2 regions of the Microbacterium sp. NPDC089698 genome follow, and region 2 is predicted to be linked to the other one. Evidence: predicted binding sites of a transcription regulator. Region 2 holds the regulator's gene; the other holds the start of a gene.
The links. Region 2 encodes HspR, which represses chaperone genes until heat shock. Its sites were predicted from a motif close to AAGTTGAGTCNNNNNGACTCAACTT; they were not measured.

Region 1 (11,409 bases), on a different contig from region 2:
GGTCCAGGCGCCGTCGTACCACTTCTGCCAGGAGCCGGTCGCCATCTTCCCGGAGATCGGAGCGCGGGCGACGTGCTCGTAGAAGGCCACCCAGCCGCCGGTCTTGTTCACGACGCGGGAGCCGTAGAACGCGTAGAAGTAGCCGGATGCGTAGTCGACGTAGAGGCGGGGATCGCCGTCGCCGTAGTAATAGGTCTGCTGCGGGAATGCGGTGGTGTCGCCGCGGGTCGTGCTGTACGGCGAGGTGATCGCGTGGCCGGGGATGCTCCAGGTCTTGCCCTTGTCGGTCGAGACCGCGTAGTCGATCGCGTCGTAGTGCAGGCCGTCGCCGAAGGGCTTGGGCGTGAACTCGTTGTGCACCAGCCCGTACCAGTCGCCCGTGTCGGGGTCGACCCACATCTGCGTGATGTCGCAGTAGTTCGGCTGCGTGTAGCTGGATCCGGCCGGCGCCTTCGTCGACTCGACGCCGGTCGGGCTGGCGTTGCAGAAGTCGGTGGTGTCGGGATTCGTGCCGGCGGCGTTGAGCGCGTCGTCCGGCTTCGCCGTGTCGAAGTTCGAGCCGGTGTACCAGTTCCACTGGCGGATGTCGCCGTTGCTGCCGTCGGGCTCGTTGTAGTAGTTCGCGTGCGACTCGCCGAAGTGGAACGTGCCGTCCGCGTCGATGAACGGGCTGGCCGGGGTGTCGTCGGGGTAGTTCCACGTGCTGTTGTCGACCGAGTCGGTCGTCACGGTCGCGGCGGCCGGCTCGGGTGCGGGGGTGGGCGTCGGGGTCGGAGTGGGTGTGACGATCGGGTCGGTCGTGTAGGCGACGATCTCGGACGCCGAGGCGTTGTTCGAGCCGTTCACGGCGTCGAGGATCCGGAACTCGACGTAGCGCGCCGAGACGGGCTGGGCGAACGTGACGTACTGGATCTGCGTGCTGCTGGTCGGCTGCGAGAACGTCGCGGTGCCCGCAGGCGTCCAGGCGCTGCTCTTGCCGTCCTTGGCGACGGAGGGGTCGTTGGTGGTGAGGACCTGCACGTTCTTGGCCGGGCCGTTGCCCTGCACCTTGACGGAGTAGCCGAGCCCCGTGAGGGTGTGCTCGGCCCCGATGTCGAACGTGAGGTAGTGCGGCATCGGATCCGGCGTGCCGCCGTTGTAGTTCGAGGCCCACTGCGTCGAGTAGTCGCCGTCGAACGCGCCTTTCGCGGTGCCGTCGAGCGACGGCGGCGCGGGGTAGGGCGCCGACTCGGAGTCGACGTCGAGCAGGGTGTAGCCCGTGTCCGGGATCGCCGCGCCCGCGGGTGGGGCGGTGTCGGCGTGGGCGGCGACGGCGCCGAGCGTCAGCGTCGTCGCGGCGATCGCGAGCGCGGCGCCGGCGGCGAGGACGCCCCGTGATCGACGGGGGAGGGACAGGATCTGTGGAGGCATCGGTCTTCCTTGCTGCGTCATCGAGGCGGGGAGAACAGGGGCCACGGTACTCGCAAGTTATCGCTAACATCAAGGACTTTGCGGGAATTGTCGTGATCGCCGCGGTGTGGAGATATCGCAAACATGCCTCGGGGGCGGCCTGGGGATGGTCCCCCGGCGTCGGGGCGCTCTGGTTGCTCCGGCGGTGACGTGGTTCCGGAGAGGCGCCGATCCCTGCCGTGCGGTCAGCGTCGGGGCGCGGCCGTCGAGCGGCGCACGACGAGCTGTGGCGCGATCGTTTCGGCCGGGGGCACCGCGCCGGGGTGCGAGATCGCGTGCAGGAGGTGCTCGACCGCGATGCGGCCCACGTCGATGAACGGCTGGGCGACGGTGGTGAGGGCCGGGGAGCAGAACTCCGCGAGCGGGATGTCGTCGACGCCCACGATCGAGACGTCGTCGGGGATCGTCCGGCCGAGCTCGGCGAACGCCCGCGCGAGGCCGAACGCCATCTCGTCGCTCGCGACGAACACGGCGGTGACCTCGGGGATCCGCGCCAGGATCTGCCCGGCGCGGTGGCCCGAGGCGGGGGACCAGTCTCCGACGATCTCGGGCGGCGCCTCGCGGCCGGCGTCCGCGAGCGCGTCGCGCCAGCCCCGGGTGCGGCTCGAGGCGTCGAGCCACTGCTGCGGACCCGCGACGTGCCAGACGGTCTCGTGGCCGAGATCCAGCAGATGACGGGTCGCGATCCGCCCCACCTCGCGCTGATCGACCGCGACCACCTGAGTCGACGCGGTGCGCGAGCCGTCGATCGTGATCGTCGGCAGGGTGCGGGTGAGCTCGTCGATCGCCCGCGTCGTCGAGATCAGCGGCACCGCGAGCACGATGCCCTCGACGCCCTGGTCGGCCAGACGTGACATGGCCTGCTCGATCTCGCCCGCATCGAGCGAGGGCGTCGTGACGGAGTTCACGATGTAGCCGGCCTCGGATGCGGTCGTCTCGATGCCGACCGCGACCGCGCTCCGCGAGTAGAAGCCGGTGCGGAGCGAGACGACGCCGATCGCCCTGCTCCGCCCGGAGGACAGGGCACGGGCGGCGTTGTTGCGCCGGTAGCCGAGCTGGTCGACCGCGGCGAGGACCTTGGCCCTGGTCTCCGGCTGCACGCTCGGGTTGCCGCTCAACGTGCGGGAGACGGTCTGCGCGGAGACCCCGGCCAGGCGGGCGACGTCGGCCATCCCCGGGATGCGGCGGGGATCCGGCGTCGGTGCGGTCGTCATGGGGTCCGATCGTGGGCGGGCGCGCGGGCGTCGTCCCGGCACACGTGCATGATATCGATCACATCCCGGGAGGCGTGCGAGGTGCCGCCGTGGGAGCCGCGCGGGCATAGCCTTGCTCCGTGACCTCCTCGGAACCCGACGCCTCGCTCGCGGTGCTTCTGGACGACGCGCGCGCCGCCCTCTCCGGCCTGCCGCAGGAGGCGCTCGGTCGCGAGAAGACCTCGCGCTGGCGGGCGCCGCGCATCGTCCGGGCCGGATCCGCGTGGCACATCGGCGTCCTCCTGATCGCCGACGACGCTGTGTTCGCCACGGCCGAGGTGCTGCGCGCTGCCGCGCCCGTGCGGCGGGGCTACGCGGCGGAGTCGGCCCGCGCGAGGGCGGAGCGCCGGGCCGAGGCCTCGCGCGGCGGCTTCGCCGACGGCGAGACCGTGCACGTCGGGTGGACCCCGATCGACGTCGCCGCCGTGTCGGCCGGAGGCTCGTCCGGCCCGCTCGCCCTCGTGGACGGCGTCCCGTCGGTGCGCTGGTCGGCCTCCGGCGCCCTCGCCCCCCTCTCGTCCTACCTCGAAGACCGGATCGCCCTCCTCCGGGCCGCCCGCCCCTGACGCGCCCCCGCCCTCGCCTCGCCCCCGCCCCCGGCTCGCGCCCCTTCTCTGACCGCGAGACTCCAACTGGGCGACGAGACTGCGTCAAAGAGGCGCAGTCTCGTCGCCCAGTTGGAGTCTCGCGGTCAGAGGAGGGACCGCGAGGGCAGCGAGGGCAGCGAGGGCCGCGAGGGCGGGCGGGTCAGCGGGTCAGGGCGCGCTCGCCGAAGCGGCGCAGGATGCGGGCCGGCTCGGTTACGACGGATCCAAGGACGGCCTCCTGCACCGTGTGGAAGGCGTCGGGGTCGAAGTACCCCGTGGTGCGGTAGAACACCATGCGGTCGGCGAAGTCTCGCGGGGACGGCTCCGGATGGAACTGCGTCGCGTACAGATCGGTGCCCACGCGATACGCCTGCACGGCGCAGGTCTCGTTGCCGGCGAGCAGCACCGCGTCCGGCGGCACCTCGGCCGAGCCCTCCTTGTGCGCCGTGAAGGCGTGGAACACCGGGCCCGCGGGGCCGAAGAGAGGATCCGTCGCGGCGTCCGTCGTGCAGCGGATCTCGGCCGCGCTCGCCTCCTCCGGCGAGTCCATGCCGACGTCGCCGCCGAGGAGGCGCGTGACCACGCCGATCCCGAAGCACGTGAAGAACGCGGTCGTGGCGCCGTCGATCGCGCGCTCGGCGATGCGCTCCAGATCCGCCTCGACCCGTCGCTGCGTCGGGGACTTGCGGACGTCGGTGACGTTGAACGGGGAGCCGCCGATCACGAAGCCCGCATAGCGGTCGAAGACATCGTCGGGCAGCGCGGCGGTGGTGAGGTCGATGCGGTCGAGCGCGTCGGCGTCGACGCCGAGGGCGACACGGAAGGACGCGCGCTCCGCCGTCGCCGCATCCAGCTCAGGGCGCACGCCGACATACAGAAGCGAGGCCATCCCTGGATTCTAGGCGAGCGGCAGGGGTCGGCGGATTCGCGCCGAAACGCTCCGGAACACACGAGAGGGGGAGCGGGAATACGAGCGGCGAGGCCGCGTTGAACTTGATAGCACAACGCTCAAGTTTGAGAGGAAGCGAAATGCCCAACGACTTCACCGACGCGGGTTCGGGCTCGTTCGACGAGTTCCTCGCCCGCTACCTCGCCGGTGAGCAGGCCCGGCAGACCCGGTCGATCGACCTCAGCCGGTTCCTCACCGTGCGCACCCAGCGCATCCTGCAGCGCGCCGGCCGCTTCGCGCTCGAGCGCGGGCAGACCGAGCTCGACGCGCTCCACGTCCTCCGCACGATCGTCGAGGACGACGCGGTCGACCAGGCGATCCGCAACATCGGCGTAACCCCGCAGGCGATCGTCGACGCGGTCGACACGCGCCTGCCCGCGCCCGGTGAGCCCTCCGACGTCGAGGCGGCGACCATCACCCCGAGCGCGAGCCGCGCGCTGTTCCACGCCTATCAGGTGGCGCGCTCGTCGGGTGCGACCTACATCGAGCCCGAGCACGTGTTCTTCGCGCTCGTGCTCGGCCAGGACGCCCCCGCGGGCCAGATCCTCGCCCGCGCCGGCGTCACCGCCGAGGCCCTGACCCAGGGTCTGCGCGAGCCGATGCCCGCGAGCACGGCGCCGGAGCAGGACGGGACGGCCGCACAGGGCGCATCGGAGACGCCGATGCTCGACCAGTTCGGTCTCGACCTCACGGCTCGTGCGCGCGCCGGCGAGCTCGACCCGGTGATCGGCCGCGCCGACGAGATCGACCAGACGATCGAGATCCTCAGCCGTCGCACCAAGAACAACCCGGTGCTGATCGGCGAGGCCGGCGTCGGAAAGACCGCGATCGTCGAGGGTCTCGCCCGCGCGATCGTCGACGGCGCCGTGCCGGCGCAGCTCGAGGACCGCCGGGTGGTGGCGCTGGATCTGCCGGCGATGCTCGCGGGCACCCGCTACCGCGGCGACTTCGAGGAGCGCCTGACCAAGACGATGGACGAGATCGCCGCGCACAAGGGCGAGATCATCGTCTTCATCGACGAGGTGCACACGGTCGTCGGCGCGGGCGGATCCGGGGAGGGCGGCGGCATGGACGCCGGAAACATCCTGAAGCCGCGTCTCGCCCGGGGCGACCTGCACCTGGTCGGCGCGACCACGCTCTCCGAGTACCGCCGGATCGAGAAGGATCCGGCCCTCGAGCGGCGCTTCCAGCCCGTGAAGGTCGCCGAGCCCTCGATCGAGGACGCGGTGCGCATCCTCGAGGGTCTCAAGCCCGCGTACGAGCAGCACCACGCGGTCGCCTACACGGACGACGCGATCCGCGCCGCCGTGGAGCTGAGCGCGCGGTATCTGCCCGACCGGGTGCTGCCGGACAAGGCGATCGACCTCATCGACCAGGCCGGGGCGCGGCTGCGCCTCCGCCTCGGCGTCGTCACCGACGTCGCGGCGCTGTTCGCCGAGCTCGCCGACCTCGAGGCGCGCAAGAACGCCGCGGTCGGCGCTGAGCACTACGAAGAGGCCTCGCGGATCCGCGACGAGATCGCCGCGGTGCAGGCCCGGATCGACGACGCCGGCACCACGGCCGCGCGCACGGGTTCCGAGCCCGCGATCGTGGGGGAGGCGGAGATCGCCGCGGTCATCGCGCGCGCGACCGGGATCCCGGTCAGCCGCGTCTCCGAGACGGAGCGCGAGCGCCTGGCGGACCTCGAATCCGACCTGCACGCGCGTGTGATCGGGCAGGACGACGCGGTCGCCGCCGTTGCGCGGGCCGTCCGCCGCAGCCGCACCGGCATGGGCGACGCCCGCCGGCCGGTCGGATCCTTCCTGTTCCTCGGCCCGACCGGCGTCGGCAAGACCGAGCTGGCCAAGGCCCTCGCCGACCGCCTCTTCGACGACGAGACCGCCGTGATCCGCTTCGACATGAGCGAGTTCGGCGAGCGGCACACCGTGTCGCGGCTCGTCGGCGCCCCTCCGGGATACGTCGGCTACGACGAGGCAGGGCAGCTCACCGAGCGCGTGCGGCGCAACCCCTACGCGATCGTGCTGTTCGACGAGATCGAGAAGGCGCACCCCGACGTGTTCAACCTGCTGCTGCAGGTGCTTGACGACGGGCGCCTGACCGACGGCCAGGGCCGCACGGTCGACTTCCGCAACACCGTGATCGTGATGACCTCGAACATCGGATCCGAGTTCCTCGCGTCGCGCTCGGGCGCGCTCGGGTTCGTGGCGTCGCAGGACTCCTCGGCCAACGGGTTCGCCTCCCAGGAGGATCTGCGGGCGCGGGTGATGGGCAAGCTCCGTGAGGCCATGCGGCCCGAGTTCCTGAACCGCATCGACGAGATCGTGCTGTTCCAGAAGCTCAGCCGCGAGGAGCTGGGCCGCATCGTGCGGCTCCTGCTGCAGGCGACGTCTCGCCGCCTGGCGGGGCGCGAGGTGACGCTCGACGTCACCGACGCCGCCGTGGCCTGGCTCGGCGAGCACGGCTACGAGCCGGAGTACGGGGCGCGTCCGCTGCGCCGCCTGATCCAGCGCGAGGTGGACGACCGCATCGCGGATCTGTTCGTCTCGGGCGCGCTGCACGACGGCGGCCGTGTGGTCGTGGACGCGTCGGGCGATGTGCTGCACGTCACCGCGACCGCGGAGATGGCCCAGGCGGCCTGAGCGCACGCGGTCGACCGACCCACCCGGGCGTTGAGCGAAGACGCCGGAGGCGGCTGACCCCACCCGGTCGTTGAACGAAGACGCCGGAGGCGACGGGGACGAAACGCGGTGCTCTCGAGAGGGCGCCGCGTTTCGTCTCGCTGGGCCTGCGGCCCTGCTCGCTCAACGACCGGTGTTCGCTCGGCCTGCAGCCCTGCTCGCCTGACGATCGGGTTTCGCGGGCTCGCTCGACGACCGGGCGGGTGTTCAGCGGGACGACGTGGCGCGGCGCCCTCGGACGACGCCGACGAACGCCTCGATGTCGGGCGTCGTGGCGTCGGCGGGCCAGGCCAGGAGCACCGTTGAGACGGGCGCGTCGCGCAGGATCCGGTAGTCGACGTCCTTGCGGTGATGCAGGCGCGCGAGGGACATGGGCGCGACGAGTATTCCGACGCCGGAGGCGACCGTGGCGACCGCGTCCTCGATGGTCCCGAGCGGAGGGATCAGCGACGGGGTCGTCGGGAGGTCGAGGTCGCCCAGCACGTCCTCGTGGGTCGTGAGCAGCGTCTCGCCCTCCAGGTCCGCCGGAGACAGCTCCTCGGTGGCGAGCAGATGCGACTCGGCCCCGGCGATCACCACGGGAAGCTCCTCGTAGAGCGGGATCGCATGCATGCCTTCCTTGTCGAACGGCCCGCGCACGAGCGCGAGGTCGACGGCGCCCTCGGCCAGTGCGGTGCGCTGGGCGGCGAAGGAGAGCGGCACGAGCTCGAGCGTCACCCGCGGCATCCGCTCCTTCCAGGTGTCGATCCAGCGGCCGGGGGTCGCGCCGGGGACGGCGCCGAGGCGCAGCGTGCGGGGCTCCTCCGCGACCGGGGCCGGGGCGTCGAAGACGACCTTCTCCGCCTTCTTGCCGCGCGGCGCGGACTTTCCTGCGGGCTTCCCGCCGCCTTTGCCCTTGGCGGCCGGACCGCCGGCGGTGCTGCGGGCGCCGCCCTTCGCGGAGCGCACCGCGGGCTTGCGTCCGCCGGATGCGCCTCGCCTGCTCATGGGTTCAGCGTACCGGCGAGGACTCGGGATCCCCTGATCACGACCGAGCCCGCAGACGGGCACGCATCACGGGCACGCGTCATGAACACGCGCCCGGTGGGACGCGCGCCCGTCGTGTGCGCGCGATGCGGCTCGGCCGGCGCGGCTCAGGCCGCGAGCCAGAGGCCCTTGCGGTCGGTGTCCAGCGTCATGCCGGCGGCGATGATCTCGTCGTCCCCGATGCGGGCGCCGCGCGCGATGTGCGCTCCCGCCCCCACTTCGGTGCGCACGCCGATGCTGGCGCCGTCCCCGATCACGGCCCCCTGCCCGATGTGGGCATGGGCCTCGATCCGGGCGTTCACGCCCACGACCGCGTCGGGTTCGATCCAGGCCCCGCGCGCGACGCGCGCTCCGGCCCCGACCTTCGCGCGCGGTTCGACGTAGGCGCCCGCTTCCACGACCGCCTGCGGGTGCACCTTGGCACCGTGCGCGATGAGGCCGCGGCCGTTGGCGTGCTTGCGATAGCGCAGCGTGCCGCCCTGGCCGTCCTCGATGTCGACGTAGTTCTTGCCCACGAAAACCTCCCGTGCCCGGGACTTTCCCCGGATACATCTGCAACCGTGACGACCGCGGATCTATTCCCGTGCACGCAGTTCGCGCGTGTCGGGCGCCCGGGTCAGCGCTGGCAGCGGGGGCACCAGAAGGTGCGGCGCTCCTCGGTCGGATCCGCGCCGAGCTCTCCGCTCTCGATGAGCGCCCCGCAGCGCCGGCAGGTGCGGTGCGCGCGCCCGTAGACCCAGGTGGTGCGGCCGCGCTGAGCGACGCCGGTGAAGGTGCGGTCGAGGCGATCGCGGTTGGCGCGGATCGTGCGCGCCCCGAGCTCCAGCAAGGCCGTGACGTCGACGTCGGTCGCGGGCGTCGTGGGGCGCACTCCGCGCAGGAACAGCAGCTCCGCCGCGTACTCGTTGCCGAAGCCCGCGACGTTGCGCTGGTCGAGCAGCGCGACGTGGATCGGGCGCCGGTCGGCGCCGAGGCGTCGCGCCGCTTCGACGAGGTCCCAGTCGGCGCTCAGCGGATCCGGTCCGAGGTGCGCGACGAGCGCGTCCTCCTGCGCGGTGGGGACGAGCGCCAGCATCGAGACGTCGAAGCCGACGGCCACCGCCTCCACGGTGCCGACGATCGCGCGGGCGGTGTAACCGGGCGCCCGCCATCTCTCGCCGGGGCGGTACAGGTGCCAGGCGCCGTCCATGCGCAGGTGCGAGCGCAGCGTCTCGTCGCCGATCCTCATCAGGATGTGCTTGCCGTGCGGAACCACCGCGTGCACGACGGATCCGGTGAGGTCGGCGGTCGCGAGCCCTGGCACCCGCAGGTCGAACCGGGTGACGACGCCGCCGCGCAGCGCATCGTCGAGGCGGTGCGCGACGCGGTAGACGGTGTCGCCCTCAGGCATGCGCGGGCGCCTCTCCGGTGCGGCTCCCGGATCCGTCGACGGCGGCGCGGTCGGTCAGGGCGCGGGCCAGCATCGTGGATCCGGCGACCGCCGCGGGCATCGTGACGACCGCGCCGAGCGGAACCATGAAGCAGAGCTGGGTGGCGACGCCGAACCCGAGCACCCGCGCGCGCCCCGCGCCGAGCAGGCGCAGCCGGGCGTCGTGATCGAGGCCGCGGGCGTCGAAGGCCCGCCCGGTCAGCTCCCGCGCGAGCAGCCGGCCCGACAGCAGCACGCCCGCCACGGTCGCGAGCACGCCGCCGACGAGCGGGATGAAGCCCAGGACCAGGGTCAGCAGGGCGACGAGCGCGCCCAGCAGGATCAGGCGCAGACCCTCGCCGACGGTGCTCCAGAAGCCGGTCTCGCCGGTCGGCTCGGGTCCTCCCAGCGACCGTTCCACCTCGCGCCAGATGCGCTGGTAGAACGGGTCGCCGATCGTGAGCGTGAGCGCCGTGAACACCAGCCCCGACAGCACCGCGGCCGCGATGAAGAGCACGATGCCGAGGGCGATGCGCAGCGCGTCGCGCCACCCCGCGATCCAGCCGTCGGCGAAGGGCGTCATCCAGGCCGTGATCCCGCCGAGCGAGAGGCCCAGCGGGATCAGCGCGGCCGCGAGCACGACGAAGCTGATCGCGGCCGGGACGAGTCCGAGCGCGAGCAGGCGAGGATGCGTGCGCCACAGGCCGAATCCGCGCACCAGGGTGCCGAATCCGGCGGCGAACTCGCGGATCATGCCGCCAGGGTACGCGCCCCGCGAGGCCGTCGCGGATCCGGCACGTCTCACAGGGTCTTCCGCAGCGTGTAGCCGCGCGGAGTGGCGACGAACCCCGCCTCCTGCAGCAGCCGTCCGAGCAGCGCGCCGCCGGTCGTGCCGTACATCCCGTCGCCGTTCACCTTCTCGACCGTGAGCGTCTCCAGCCGCCGCGCCTTCGCCGTCGCCGCGAGGTCGGCGGTCGCGGCGCGCAGCTCCTCCTCGTCGTCCGTGAACGCGAGCACGGTCTTGCCGCCGCGCTCGAGGTACAGCGCGAGGGCGCCGTCGACCAGCACGACCAGCGCGCCCGCCTTCCTGCCGGGCCGGTGCGAGACGGCGCCTGCGGCCGTGTCGGCTCCGTCGCGCCGCGGCCAGCCGAGCGCCGCCCCGTAGGGGTTGGCGGGGTCGGTCGCGGCGAGGGTGCGAGCGGTCCGGGGCGGGGGATCCGCGAGCCCGGCGAAGGTGCGGAGCCGGTCGATCGTGGCGGAGGCGGCGAACTGGGCGGCGCCGAGCTTCTCGATCACGTAACCCCGCCGGCAGTGACCCGCCTCCTCGAAGTCCGCGAGCACGCGGTAGGCCTGTGCGAAACCACCGGGCAGGCCCTCGGACTGCACGGATCCGCGCGTGACGACGCCGTACCGGTCCAGCAGCAGGCCCGCGGAGACCGTGGCGCGCCGAGCCGGATCCGTCTCCGCCTCCGGCAGCAGCGACCAGCGCCCTCCCACGTTCAGCGGTCGCGGCGCGGAGGCCGGCCGCGCGAGCGACATCCCCCGGAAGGTGCGCGCGCGCGGGGCGCGGCGCGCGACCTTGTGCGCCTGGTTGCCGCCGCTCAGCAGCGCGCGGATCGGCGCGAACGTGTCGTTCGTGACGTGCCCCGACCACGCGAGGTTCCAGAGCGCCTCGACCACCGAGGCCTCGTTGTCGGCCCCCGTGGCTTCGCGCAGCTGCGCGGAGAAGTACGCGCCGCCCGAGGCGAGCGCGGCGAGCAGCTGCGCTTCGAGGGATCCCGGCTCCGGCGCCTCCGCGGCGAACGGGACGGTGAACGGCGCGAGATCCGCCGGGTGCAGGGAGACCCAGCCGTCGCGGCCGGGGAGGGCCCCGTGGCCGGCCCAGACGACCTCGCCCGAGCTGGTCAGCTCATCGAGCAGAGCCGGCGTGAAGTCGCGCACGCGCTGCGGGAGGATCAGCGACTCCCAGGCGCTCGCCGGGATCGGAACGCCCGCGAGCTGCTCGATCACGGTCGCGACTCCGTCGATGCCCTCGAGCGGACGCGCGAGGTGCTGCCAC
Region 2 (11,409 bases):
CGCCGATCCCGTACTGGACCCCCGCCTGCGTGCCGGCGAGCACCTTCATGCGGGTGACCGTGAGCCCGGTGGCCGCGGCGGGACTCGCACCCAGCGCCGAGACGCCGAGCGCGGCGCCCGCGACGAGTGCTCCCTGCAGCAGGCCGCGGCGGGTGACTCCGCGGGCGGGACGGATCGCTTCTTCGGACATGGCCTTCTCCCCTTCGAGAACGCGGCCGGCTACTTGAGCCCGGCCATCTTGATGTTGCCGATGATCTGACGCTGGAAGATGAGGAACAGGATCACGACCGGCGCCGCGGCGAGCACGGATCCGGCCATGAGAAGGCCGAGTTCGCTCGAGCCGCGCCCGGTGCGGAACTCGGCGAGGTACTGCTGCAGCACGAACTTCTCCGGCGAGGTGATCGTCATGATCGGCCACACGTAGGAGTTCCAGTACGCGAGGAACGCGGTGATACCCATCACCACGAACGGCGGCTTCGACAGCGGCAGGAAGATCCGCACGAAGATCCCGAACCGCCCGCAGCCGTCCAGCATCGCCGCCTCCTCGAGGCTGGCCGGGATGTTCAGGTAGAACTGCCGGATGAAGAACACCGATGCCGCGCTGGCCGCCCCCGGGATCACCAGCACCGCGAGCGTGTCGAGCATCGCGAGCTTCGTCACCACGATGAAGCTCGTGAGCAGGATCGTCATCCCCGGGATGAACATGGTCGTGATGACCGCGACCCAGAGCGTCCGCTGGAACCGGAACTCGAGCCGGGCGAACGCATAGGCCGCGAAAGAGTTCACGGTGAGGCTCAGCACGGTGAACAGGACCGCCCCGAGGAAGGTCCAGCCGAGAGTGCGCAGGAAGGTCTCGTCGCCCAGGATCTTGGCGTAGTTCTCCCAGTGCCAGACCTCGGGGAAGAACTGGAAGGGCGTGCTGAGCACCTCGGTCCTGGCCTTGAACCCGGCGATCACCATCCACGCGAGCGGGAAGAGGGCCGCGAGCAGGAAGATCAGCCCGACGACGCCCTTGCCGAGGAACGCGGCCCAGCCGCCGATGCCGTGCGGCGTCTTCAGCCGGCGATGATCCCTGCCCGCCAGGACGATGCGGGTGGTCTCGGGCACGGTGCTCTGGCGCGTCGCGCTCATCAGTCGACCAGCCTCTCGGAGTTGATGAACTTGAACACGAGAGCCGACACGGATCCCAGCACCACGAACAACAGCAGCGCCGCGGCGATCGAGTAGCCCACGTTCACGTCGTTGCGGAAGTGGTTGAAGATGAACAGGTTCGGCAGCGTCGTCGAGTCCAGCGGGCCGCCCTGGGTCATCACGAGGGGCAGCTCGAACTGCTGGATCGCGGCCACGAAGCCCGTGATGAGCAGGTACAGGAACACGTTCTTCATCTGCGGCATCGTGATGTAGAAGGTCTTCTGCCACCATCCGGCGCCCTCCATCGCGGCCGCCTCGTAGTACTCCGTCGGGATGTCGACCATCGCGGCGACCATGATGAGCGACGTGAGGCCCATGCCGAGCCAGATCGCCGGCACGGCGACGGAGAGGAGCGCCCACGCCGGATCCCCGATCCAGGACACCGGATCGATGTGGAAGGCCGCGAGCACCGCGTTCAGGATCCCGCCGTCGTACGCGTAGATCACCACGAAGATGATCGAGGCGATGACGCCGGAGATGATCGTGGGGATGTAGATGCTGACCTTGAGGATCGTCGCCAGGCGACGGGACAGGGTCACCACGAGACTCGCGAACAGGAACGCGAGCACGAGCATCGGGGGCACCGTCAGCAGGACGAACAGGAAGCCGCGCCCGATCGTGGCGACGAACAGCGGATCGGTCAGGACGTCGGCGTAGTTCTTCCAGCCGACGAACTGCGGATCCTTGTAGAAGCTCCAGTCCTGGAACGACAGGAACCCCGCGTACACCGCCGGCCACGCGACGAAGACGCCGAGCAGGATCACCACGGGGGCGAGCATCAGGTAGGCGAGCTTCGTGTCGCGACTGCGGTACTTCGATTGCCGGCGCCTGACCGTGCGCCGGTCCTCGATCGCTTCGGTGGCCATCGTCTCTCCCCGTGGTTCGGAGGTGCTGGGCGCGGGCTGCGCGGTCGGGGACGGCCGCGCAGCGGTCCCCGACCGCGCCGCGCTCACTTCTTGGGAGCCTTGCTGGGCAGGTCCTGCGACTGGATGACCTTCTGGATCGCGGCGTTCGCCGTGTTGATCGCGTCATCCGGCGAGGCGGCGCCCTTCATCACCGACTCCATCGCGGTGCCGACCGCGAGCGAGACGTCCCACGGGTAGGTGGGCTCGGGGATCGCGTCCGGTGCGATGTCGTTCGTGATGACGCTCGACCACGGGGCCTTCGCCGCGGCCTCGTCCTTCGCGACCGCGTCCTGCACGGACTTGCGCACGGGAACCTTGGTGAACTGCGTGTTCACGAAGAAGGGCACGAGGTTCTGCGGGTCGCCGGCGAGCGACCACTCCAGGAACTTCCCCGCGGCCTCGGCGTTCTTGCTCTTCGCGTCGATGACCCACTTGAAGTTGCCGAGCGTGGTGGCGGTGCGGCCGTCGGCGCTCGAGGCGTTCGGGAAGGCGCCGATGCCGGTCTTGGTGAGGAGGTCGGGGTAGTCGGATCCGATCTCGGACATCATCCACGAGCCGGAGACCTTGAACGCGACCTTCTTCTGGCCGAAGTCCTTGCCCTCCACGTAGGCGGCGAGCGCCTGCTTGGGCATGTAGCCCTTGTCCCACAGCTCCTTGTACTTGGACATCAGGTCGCGGTACGCGGCGTTGTCGATGTCCGGCGACTTCCAGTCGTCGGTGAGCGCGGTGTGCCCGGCGAAGTTGTACTGCTGGCCGACCGTCGACCAGGCGAAGGTGATCGCATCGGAGGCGGGCGAGATGCAGTACTGGCCCTGGGCGAGCGTGGGCTGGATCTTCGCGCAGTCGGCGAGCAGATCGTCCCAGGTGGCCGGGGCCTTGTCGGTCTCGACGCCCGCCTTGGAGAGCATGTCCTTGTTCCAGAACAGCACCGTCTGCGCCTCCTGCAGGAGGGGGTACGCGTAGTAGGTGCCACCGATCTCGGACACCGACTTCGCGGAGTCGATGATCTCACCGAGCTTGGACTTGTCGACGACCTTGCCGAGGTCGTACAGCTGCCCCGCGTTGACGGCGTCCTGGATGCTCCCGGAGTGCGTGTAGATGTCGGGGGCCTTGCCCGCAGCCTGGGCTGCCTTCATCTTCTGATCCCAGGCGTCGGCCGGGATCTCGGTGTCCTTGACGACGATCTTGTCCTGCGAGGCGTTGAACTTCTTGACGATGTCCTTGTACCAGGCGTTCTCCGGCGGGGTGAACGTGCGGTGCCAGAACTCGATCGTGGTCTTGCCGGAGGAGTCCCCTCCTCCCCCTGCGGACTGACCGGGGGTGCTCGAGCCGCAGCCCGCGAGCAGTCCTACCGCCGTGATGCCGCCGAGAGCGGCCATCACCACCCGGCGCGTGCGCTGTGTGTCCGTCTTCATGGGTTCCTCCTCGGGAACACGACTTCCTCGTCGAATCGGTGCTGGGGTCCGGCACGGGAGCCGGGTCCGCGGTCGCGCTGAGTCGGCATCGACCGGGCTGCACTCAGAGTAGGCGAAATCGATTTCAGACACAAGACACTCTTCACGGATCCGAGACATCCGCGCCGCGGGCAGCCTTCCTCGGCTCCTGTGGAACTCCGCGATTCACCTCCGGCCCCTCGGCGCGACTCCGGGATGCTCCACAGCGGAAATCGATTTCAGACACGGTCGGAGCTGATCGCGGCGCGCGGACGGCGCCCGCCGGCGGTGCTCAGCGCGCGCTGTCGTCCGGGTCGTCGGCGAGGTCGTCGGGGTGCTCCGGGGCGCTCCCCCACGGGCGCCACAGCACGACCTCGGTCGAGCGGCGGATCCGCCGCCCGGACGGGACGGCCATGACGGATCCGGTCGTGCCCGCGGCGAACACCCGCACTCCCGGACGGTTGGCGCGCTCCTCGCGCAGCGCGAGCTCGAGTTCGACCACACGGCGGTGCAGCCTGCTCACCTCGTCCTCGAGGTCGAGCAGCCGCGCGATCGCGGGCAGGCTCATGCCCTCGCTGGACAGCTGGGCGACCTCGCGCAGCTGCTCGATGTCGCGCATCGAGTAGCGGCGGGATCCGCCCCTGGTGCGACCGGGCACGACCAGGCCGATCCGGTCGTATTGACGCAGCGTCTGCGGGTGCATCCCGGCGAGCTCGGCGGCGACCGCGATCGCGAAGACCGGGGTGTCCGCGCTCATGCGCTCATCACCCACGGTGCACCTCCGGCACGGCCGTTCCGGTCGTCGGGCGTCCTTCGTCTCGCTGCGCTCGCTCAGGGACCGATGAACCGGTTCCTGAAGCGAGGCGCTCAGGGACCGATGAACCGGTTCCTGAGCGAGGAGCGCAGCGACGAGACGAAGGACGCCCGACGACCGAGAGGCTCATCACGCCCGTGCCTTCGCCAGCAGCTCGGTGCGGGGGTTCTCCGCGGGCTCGGCGGCGCGGAAGCGCTCGAGGGCCTCGCGCGCGGCGTCGTCGAGGTGCGAGGGCACCGCGACCTGGACCTCGGCGAGCAGGTCGCCGGTGCCCTTGGACGTCGTGACGCCGCGCCCCTTGACCCGCAGCACCCGGCCGGACGGCGTACCCGCCGCGACCTTCAGCTTGACGGGGTCTCCGCCGAGCGTCGGCACCTCGATGGTGGCGCCGAGCGCCGCCTCGGTGAAGGTGATCGGCACGGTGACGCGCAGGTTCAGCCCGTCGCGGGTGAAGACCGGGTGCGGCTTGACCGCGACCTGCACCACGATGTCGCCGTTCTCCCCGCCGTCGGGCGAGGGCCGCCCGCGGCCGCGGAGGCGGATCTTCTGCCCGTCCTTCACGCCCGCGGGGATCTTCACCTTGAGCGGCCTGCCGTCCTCGCCCTGCAGCGTCACGGTCTCGCCCTGCACCGCGGTCGCGAACGACAGCGTCGTGCGGGCCGTGACGTCGGCGCCCTTCTGCGGGCCGCCGAAGCCACGGAAGCCGCCGGACGGCTGACCGAAACGCCCGGATCCGAAGGACCCGCCGCCCTGGTTGAACATCGCGAAGATGTCGTCGAAGTCGCCCTGCTGCCCGCCACGGCCCCGGCCGAACGCGCTGAACACGTCCTCGAAGCCGCCGTTGCCGGCGCTCCCCGGGGCGGTGAACCGCGCGCCGCCGGCGCCCATGGCGCGGATCTGGTCGTACTCGGCGCGCTGCTCCTTGTCGGAGAGCACCGAGTAGGCCTCGCTGATCTCCTTGAACTTCGCCTCCGCCGCGGCGTCGCCGGGGTTGGAGTCGGGGTGGTATTTGCGCGCGAGCTTGCGGTAGGTCTTCTTCAGATCCGCCTCGGACACGTCCTTGGAGACGCCGAGGGTCTTGTAGAAGTCCTTGTCGAACCAGTCCTGGCTAGCCATCGACCACCGCCCTACTCGGCAGGAACGGCGACGACGACCTTGGCGGGACGCAGCTCGACATCGCCCAGGCGGTAGCCCACCTCGACGACCTCGAGCACGACGGCCTTCTCCACGCCCGGGGTGGGCTGCTGGAAGATCGCCTCGTGCTGCTGCGGGTCGAACTCCTCGCCCTTCTCGCCGTACGAGACCACGCCCAGGCGCTCGACGACCGAGCGGACCTTGTCCGCGATCGCGGCGAAGGGGGTGCCCTCCTGCAGGTCTCCGTGGGCGGCGGCGCGGTCGAGGTCGTCGAGCACGGGGAGCAGGCCCTTGGCGGCCTCGCCCTTCGCGCGCTGGATCTCGATGCCGCGCTGCTCCTCGGTGCGGCGGCGGTAGTTCGCGTACTCGGCCTGGAGGCGCTTGAGGTCGACGAGCAGCGTGTGCTCGGCGTCATGCAGCGCCGCGTCCTCCGCGGCGTCCTCGGCGAGCGCGTCGTCGTTCTGCGCGATGTTCAGGATGTCGTCGACCGTGAGCTCTTCGGCGTCCTGCACGTCGTCGGCCCCGGCCGCGGGGCCGGACGCGTTCGCGTCCGACCCCTGGCCGCCGACCTCACGGCCCTCTTCGGGCTCTTCGAAGTCCTTGGGATCCGTCATTACTTCTTCTCGTCCTCGTCGTCCACGACCTCGGCGTCCACGACGTCCTCATCGGACGCCGCGCTCTCGCCGGCCGGGGCGCCCTCGGAAGCACCCGGGGCCGCGTCGGCCTGGGACTGCGCGTAGATCGCCTCGCCGAGCTTCGTCTGCGACTGGTTCAGCTTGTCGAACGCGGTCTTCACGGCCTCGTCGTCATCGCCGGCCAGCGCGGTCTTGAGCGCGTCGACGTCGGCCTTGACCTCGGTCTTGACGTCCTCGGGGAGCTTGTCCTCGTTCTCCGAGATGAGCTTCTCGATCGAGTAGGACAGGGTCTCGGCCTGGTTGCGGACCTCGGCCGACTCGCGGCGCTTCTTGTCCTCGGCGGCGTGCTCCTCCGCCTCGCGCACCATGCGGTCGATGTCGTCCTTCGAGAGCGACGAGCCGCCCGTGATGGTCATCGACTGCTCCTTGCCCGTGCCCTTGTCCTTGGCGGACACGTGCACGATGCCATTCGCGTCGATGTCGAAGGTGACCTCGATCTGCGGGATGCCGCGCGGGGCCGGCGCGATGCCGGTCAGCTCGAACGTGCCCAGCGGCTTGTTGTCGCGGGTGAACTCGCGCTCGCCCTGGAAGACTTGGATGGCGACCGACGGCTGGTTGTCGTCGGCGGTCGTGAAGGTCTCGCTGCGCTTGGTCGGGATGGCCGTGTTGCGCTCGATGAGCTTGGTCATCATGCCGCCCTTGGTCTCGATGCCGAGGCTCAGCGGGGTGACGTCGATGAGGAGGACGTCCTTGCGCTCGCCCTTCAGCACGCCGGCCTGGAGGGCCGCGCCGACGGCGACGACCTCGTCCGGGTTCACGCCCTTGTTGGCCTCCTTGCCGGTCTCGCGCTTGACGAGCTCGGCCACGGCGGGCATACGGGTGGATCCGCCGACGAGCACGACGTGCGCGATGTCGCCGACCTTGATGCCGGCCTCGCGGATGACGTCCTCGAAGGGCTTCTTCGTGCGGTCGAGCAGGTCCTTGGTGAGGTCCTCGAACTTCGCACGGGTGATCGTCTCGCTCAGCGACACGGGGCCGTTCTCGGTGAGCGACAGGTACGGCAGGTTGACGCTGGTCGACGTCGAGGAGCTGAGCTCCTTCTTCGCCTGCTCCGCGGCCTCCTTGAGCCGCTGCAGCGCGATCTTGTCACCCGAGACGTCGACGCCGGTCGAGTCCTTGAACTGCTTGATCAGGTAGTCGACGAGGCGCTGGTCCCAGTCGTCGCCGCCGAGGCGGTTGTCACCGGCGGTGGAGCGCACCTGGATCGTGGAGAAGTCGTCGTCCTTGCCCACCTCGAGCAGGGAGACGTCGAAGGTGCCGCCGCCGAGGTCGAAGACGAGGATGAGCTCGTCCTCCTTGCCCTTGTCCAGGCCGTAGGCCAGGGCCGCGGCGGTGGGCTCGTTGATGATGCGCAGGACGTTGAGACCCGAGATCTCGCCGGCCTCCTTGGTGGCCTGACGCTCGGCGTCGTTGAAGTACGCGGGGACGGTGATGACCGCGTCGGTCACGGTGTCGCCCAGGTACGCCTCGGCGTCGCGCTTGAGCTTCTGCAGGATGCGCGCGGAGATCTCCTGCGGCGTCCACTTCTTGCCGTCCACGTCGAACGACCAGTCGGTGCCCATGTGGCGCTTGACCGATGCGATCGTGCGGTCGACGTTGGTGACGGCCTGGCGCTTCGCGGTCTCGCCGACGAGCACCTCCCCGTCCTTGGTGAAGGCGACCACCGAGGGGGTGGTCCGGAAGCCTTCGGCGTTGGCGATGACCTTGGGCTCGCCGCCCTCAAGGACGCTGACGACGGAGTTCGTCGTACCGAGGTCGATACCGACAGCACGTGCCATTTGTTTTCTCCTTCAGTCGGAAGTTCTGGGAAGTCTGCGCGATCCCCGGTCCGCCGGAGACGATCCTCCGAAAACCTGAGTCGCGATGACTCAAGGGTACGCCCGACGTCAAGACTTGTCAACAAACTTGATAGCAGTCGGCTCAAGTTTGCCGATGGCGGCGCGGATGCCTTCCGCGCTCAGGATCCGAGCGCGTCGACCGTGGCATCGTCCAGCGTGAGGACGACCTCCTGGTAGGAGGCGATCATCGCCAGCACCTCGTCGCGGTACCCCTCGCGCCACAGCGCGCTGCCGTAGAAGCGGTCCTCCTGCTCGTCCCTGTGGTCGACCGAATCGAACGCGCGCATGAGGACGTACGAGACCTCGTCGTGCTCGCTCGCGCCGTAGCGCACCACGCGGATCCCCTGGTCGGCGAGCATCGGCATGACCTTGTTGTGGAAGAGGTCATGGAAGCCCGCACGGGCGCCGGGATGCAGGACGTAGGAGCGGATCTCGAGCACGGGCATGACGACTCCGGAGGGGCGGCGGGCGCGGATGACCGCCATCCTCGCACGGCACCCCGCGCCCGATCCAGACTCTTCCTCGGTCGACGACTCCGGTCGGGGGTTCCGGTCCGGGTTCCGGTCAGTGGCTCCCGCCGGGAGGGCCGATCAGCAGCAGCACCGCGAACAGCGCGGCGACCGCCGCGACGATGAGCAGCGCGAGCACCCACGGACGGTGCAGGAACCAGCGCATCGTGCGGTCGTACCAGGTCGCGTCGCGCGGGTCATCGGTCTGCTCCAGGCGCCAGTCGCCGGCGAGGCGCCCGCTGCGGTGCAGCCAGATCTCGGCGGGGATCGTGGCGTAGGGCACGATCGCGCTCGCGATCGCGAGGACCGCGACGCCGACGCCCCAGCGCTGATGGAACGCGAGCAGCACGGCGGTGGCGCCGTAGGAGAGGAAGACGAAGCCGTGGATGGATCCGGCGATCGTCACGAGCACCGGCGGCAGTCCCGTGGCGCGGCCGATCAGGGCGCCGATCAGCAGGGTCCAGGTGATGGCCTCCGCGATCGCGAGCACGCGGAAAAGGCGGGCGGGAGTGGTGAACACTTCTCTCCTCGGGTCGGGTCCTCTCCAGCGTAGGGATGCGGATCCGTCCGCCGCCTCCTGCAGGCCTCCACCTTTCGATGGGTCTTCTCGCCGGATCCTCTCGCCGAGCCCTCGGGATCCGGGCGGGGCTTCCGCACGAGGGCCCGGACCCCGTAGACTCGGCGGGCACCGGGAACGCCCCGGGGATCCGAGGGAAGGAGCTGACGATGAACGTCTCTGTTGTCGCGCCCTTCGCCGACCTTCTTCCCTGAGGCCGCCCGCCCGATCCCTTCGCGAGCGGCCCCGACCCGGAGCCTCTCGTGATCCCTTCCTCCGCATCCTCGGATGCTTCTGCCTCCCTGTTCCTCTCCGCCGCCGATGACGACGATCTCGGCCTGTCCTTCGCCGATGTCGACCTCGGCGAGGGCCAGCGCTGGACCACCTGGCCCGCCGCGACCCCGACCGAGCGCGGTCCCGAGCCCCGCCCCGACTGGGTGGTGACCTCGGCCGGCGCCGTCGACACCGAGCTCGGCATCCTCAAGACCGGCAAGGAGGCCGACGTCTTCCTCCTCGAGCGCGCGGTACCCGGCGATCCCACCCAGCGCACGCTCCTCGCCGCCAAGCGCTATCGCGGCACGGAGCACCGCTCGTTCCACCGCTCCGCCGTGTACACCGAGGGCCGCCGCACCCGGAACTCCCGCGACGCGCGCGCCCTCGCGAAGAAGTCCGAGCACGGCCGCGAGGTGGCCGCCGCGCAGTGGTCCCTGGCCGAGTTCGAGGCCCTGCGTCGGATGTGGGAGCTCGGCGCCCCCGTGCCCTATCCGGTGCAGGTGAGCGGCACCGAGGTGCTCATGGAGTTCATCGGATCCGCCGACGGCGCCGCGGCGCCCCGGCTCGCGCAGGTGCGACATGATCCGGAGGCGCTCCCCGACCTGTTCGTGCAGGTGGCCGACCTCATGCGGACCTTCGCCAGGGCCGGCGTCGCGCACGGCGACCTCTCGCCCTACAACCTGCTCGTCCAGGAAGGCCGCGTGGTCGTGATCGATCTGCCGCAGATCGTGGACACGGTCGCGAACCCGCAGGGACTGGATCTGCTGCACCGCGACTGCGTCAACGTGTGCGACTGGTTCGCCCGGCAGCGCCTGGACGTCGACGCCGAGGAGCTCTTCGGCGAGCTGGTCGCGGAGTCGTTCGGGTGACCCGACCCGTTTGGGGCGCGATCCGCCGGTTCGGGGCGCACCAGGGCACCTGATCGTGGCGGGACGCGCCCCAAAACCGATCCTGCGCACCATCGCGAGACGCGGACGTCCATCGGAGCCGATGTCGGTGTGTGAAGAACGTCCGAACACGCCCGCGGACATCCGCATACACTCCGACCATGCCCCGCCCCGCGCTGCTCGCCGTGTCGCACGGCACCTCGGACGCCGCCGGCGCCGCCGCGATCGCGCTGGTCGTGCGCCGCGTCGCCGAGCGCCTCCCCGACGTCGCCGTGCACTCCGGATTCGTCGATGTGCAGGAGCCGGACGCCCCCACGGCCCTGGCCGCGATCGAGGGGCCGGTGGTCGTCGTGCCGCTGCTGCTGTCGCAGGGCTTCCACGTCCGGGTGGATCTGGGCGGAGCCGCTCGCGCACGCAGCGATGCTGTCGTGACGGATCCGCTCGGCCCCGACCCGCGGCTCGCGGAGGTGCTCGCGCTCCGGCTGGCGGAGGCCCCCTCGCCCGGCCGCGCGTCCGGCGCAGAGGCCGATGCCGATGGTCCGGTCGTGCTCGCCGTCGCGGGATCCCGGGATCCGCGCTCCCTGCCCGACGCCGAGGCGATGGCGGCGCAGCTGGGCGAGCGCCTCGGCCGCCCGGTCCTGCCCGCGTACCTCGCCGCCCGGGAGCCGAGCCTCGCCGACGCCCTCGCCGCGCACCCCGGCGCCGCGGTGGCGACCTACCTGCTCGCGCACGGCTACTTCTTCGACGTGGCGGAGCGCGCGGCCGGATCCGCGCTCTCCGAGCCGCTGCTCGACGGCGGCGAGCCGCCTGCCCCGCTCGTGGACCTCGTCGTGGACCGCTATCTCGCGGGCGCCGAAGGGCTCACGGCACGCACTCGGAGGACGGGGTAGGCGGAGCGTCCTCGACCATGCGGCATGGACATGGGAGCGCGTCCGCCATGACGAGCGCTTCGGACGCGCGCGGCGGCGCTCCATCCAACCGCATCCGCCCGTGAGGAATCTGCACCATGTCGAACAATGACGCCCCGTGTCGGCCGCGCTGACACACACGGGCGTCCGGGCGGATCCGCACGTACCTTGTCCGCATGTCTCCCGAACCGACCGCTGCCGTGCGCGGCGCACGACCGACGACCGACCGCGCCCGCCCGCCGCGCCCGTCGTCCAAGCCCAACGGT

Region 1: ACIPY5_RS09965 (ATP-dependent Clp protease ATP-binding subunit) is a predicted target of HspR. The motif match lies at 4,280-4,304, and genes of this name have one in related genera.

What each region holds. Positions count from the first base shown of each region.
Region 1 is NZ_JBIVHE010000003.1:17,448-28,856, reverse strand. Features, by position in the region: gene ACIPY5_RS09985 (discoidin domain-containing protein) at 1-1,410, opposite strand, end outside; gene ACIPY5_RS09980 (LacI family DNA-binding transcriptional regulator) at 1,635-2,663, opposite strand; gene ACIPY5_RS09975 (glutaminase) at 2,783-3,268, shown strand; gene ACIPY5_RS09970 (GMP synthase) at 3,450-4,178, opposite strand; gene ACIPY5_RS09965 (ATP-dependent Clp protease ATP-binding subunit) at 4,319-6,877, shown strand; gene ACIPY5_RS09960 (LysR family substrate-binding domain-containing protein) at 7,124-7,903, opposite strand; gene ACIPY5_RS09955 (transferase) at 8,050-8,457, opposite strand; gene ACIPY5_RS09950 (DNA-formamidopyrimidine glycosylase family protein) at 8,559-9,332, opposite strand; gene ACIPY5_RS09945 (EI24 domain-containing protein) at 9,325-10,104, opposite strand; gene ACIPY5_RS09940 (DEAD/DEAH box helicase) at 10,152-11,409, opposite strand, start outside.
Region 2 is NZ_JBIVHE010000006.1:50,685-62,093, reverse strand. Features, by position in the region: gene ACIPY5_RS15695 (DUF4185 domain-containing protein) at 1-190, opposite strand, end outside; gene ACIPY5_RS15690 (carbohydrate ABC transporter permease) at 220-1,131, opposite strand; gene ACIPY5_RS15685 (sugar ABC transporter permease) at 1,131-2,057, opposite strand; gene ACIPY5_RS15680 (ABC transporter substrate-binding protein) at 2,141-3,511, opposite strand; gene ACIPY5_RS15675 (heat shock protein transcriptional repressor HspR) at 3,822-4,286, opposite strand; gene ACIPY5_RS15670 (DnaJ C-terminal domain-containing protein) at 4,473-5,459, opposite strand; gene ACIPY5_RS15665 (nucleotide exchange factor GrpE) at 5,471-6,091, opposite strand; gene dnaK (molecular chaperone DnaK) at 6,091-7,950, opposite strand; gene ACIPY5_RS15655 (NIPSNAP family protein) at 8,130-8,495, opposite strand; gene ACIPY5_RS15650 (DUF3817 domain-containing protein) at 8,575-9,039, opposite strand; gene ACIPY5_RS15645 (serine protein kinase RIO) at 9,339-10,217, shown strand; gene ACIPY5_RS15640 (sirohydrochlorin chelatase) at 10,397-11,125, shown strand; gene ACIPY5_RS15635 (nitrite/sulfite reductase) at 11,320-11,409, shown strand, end outside.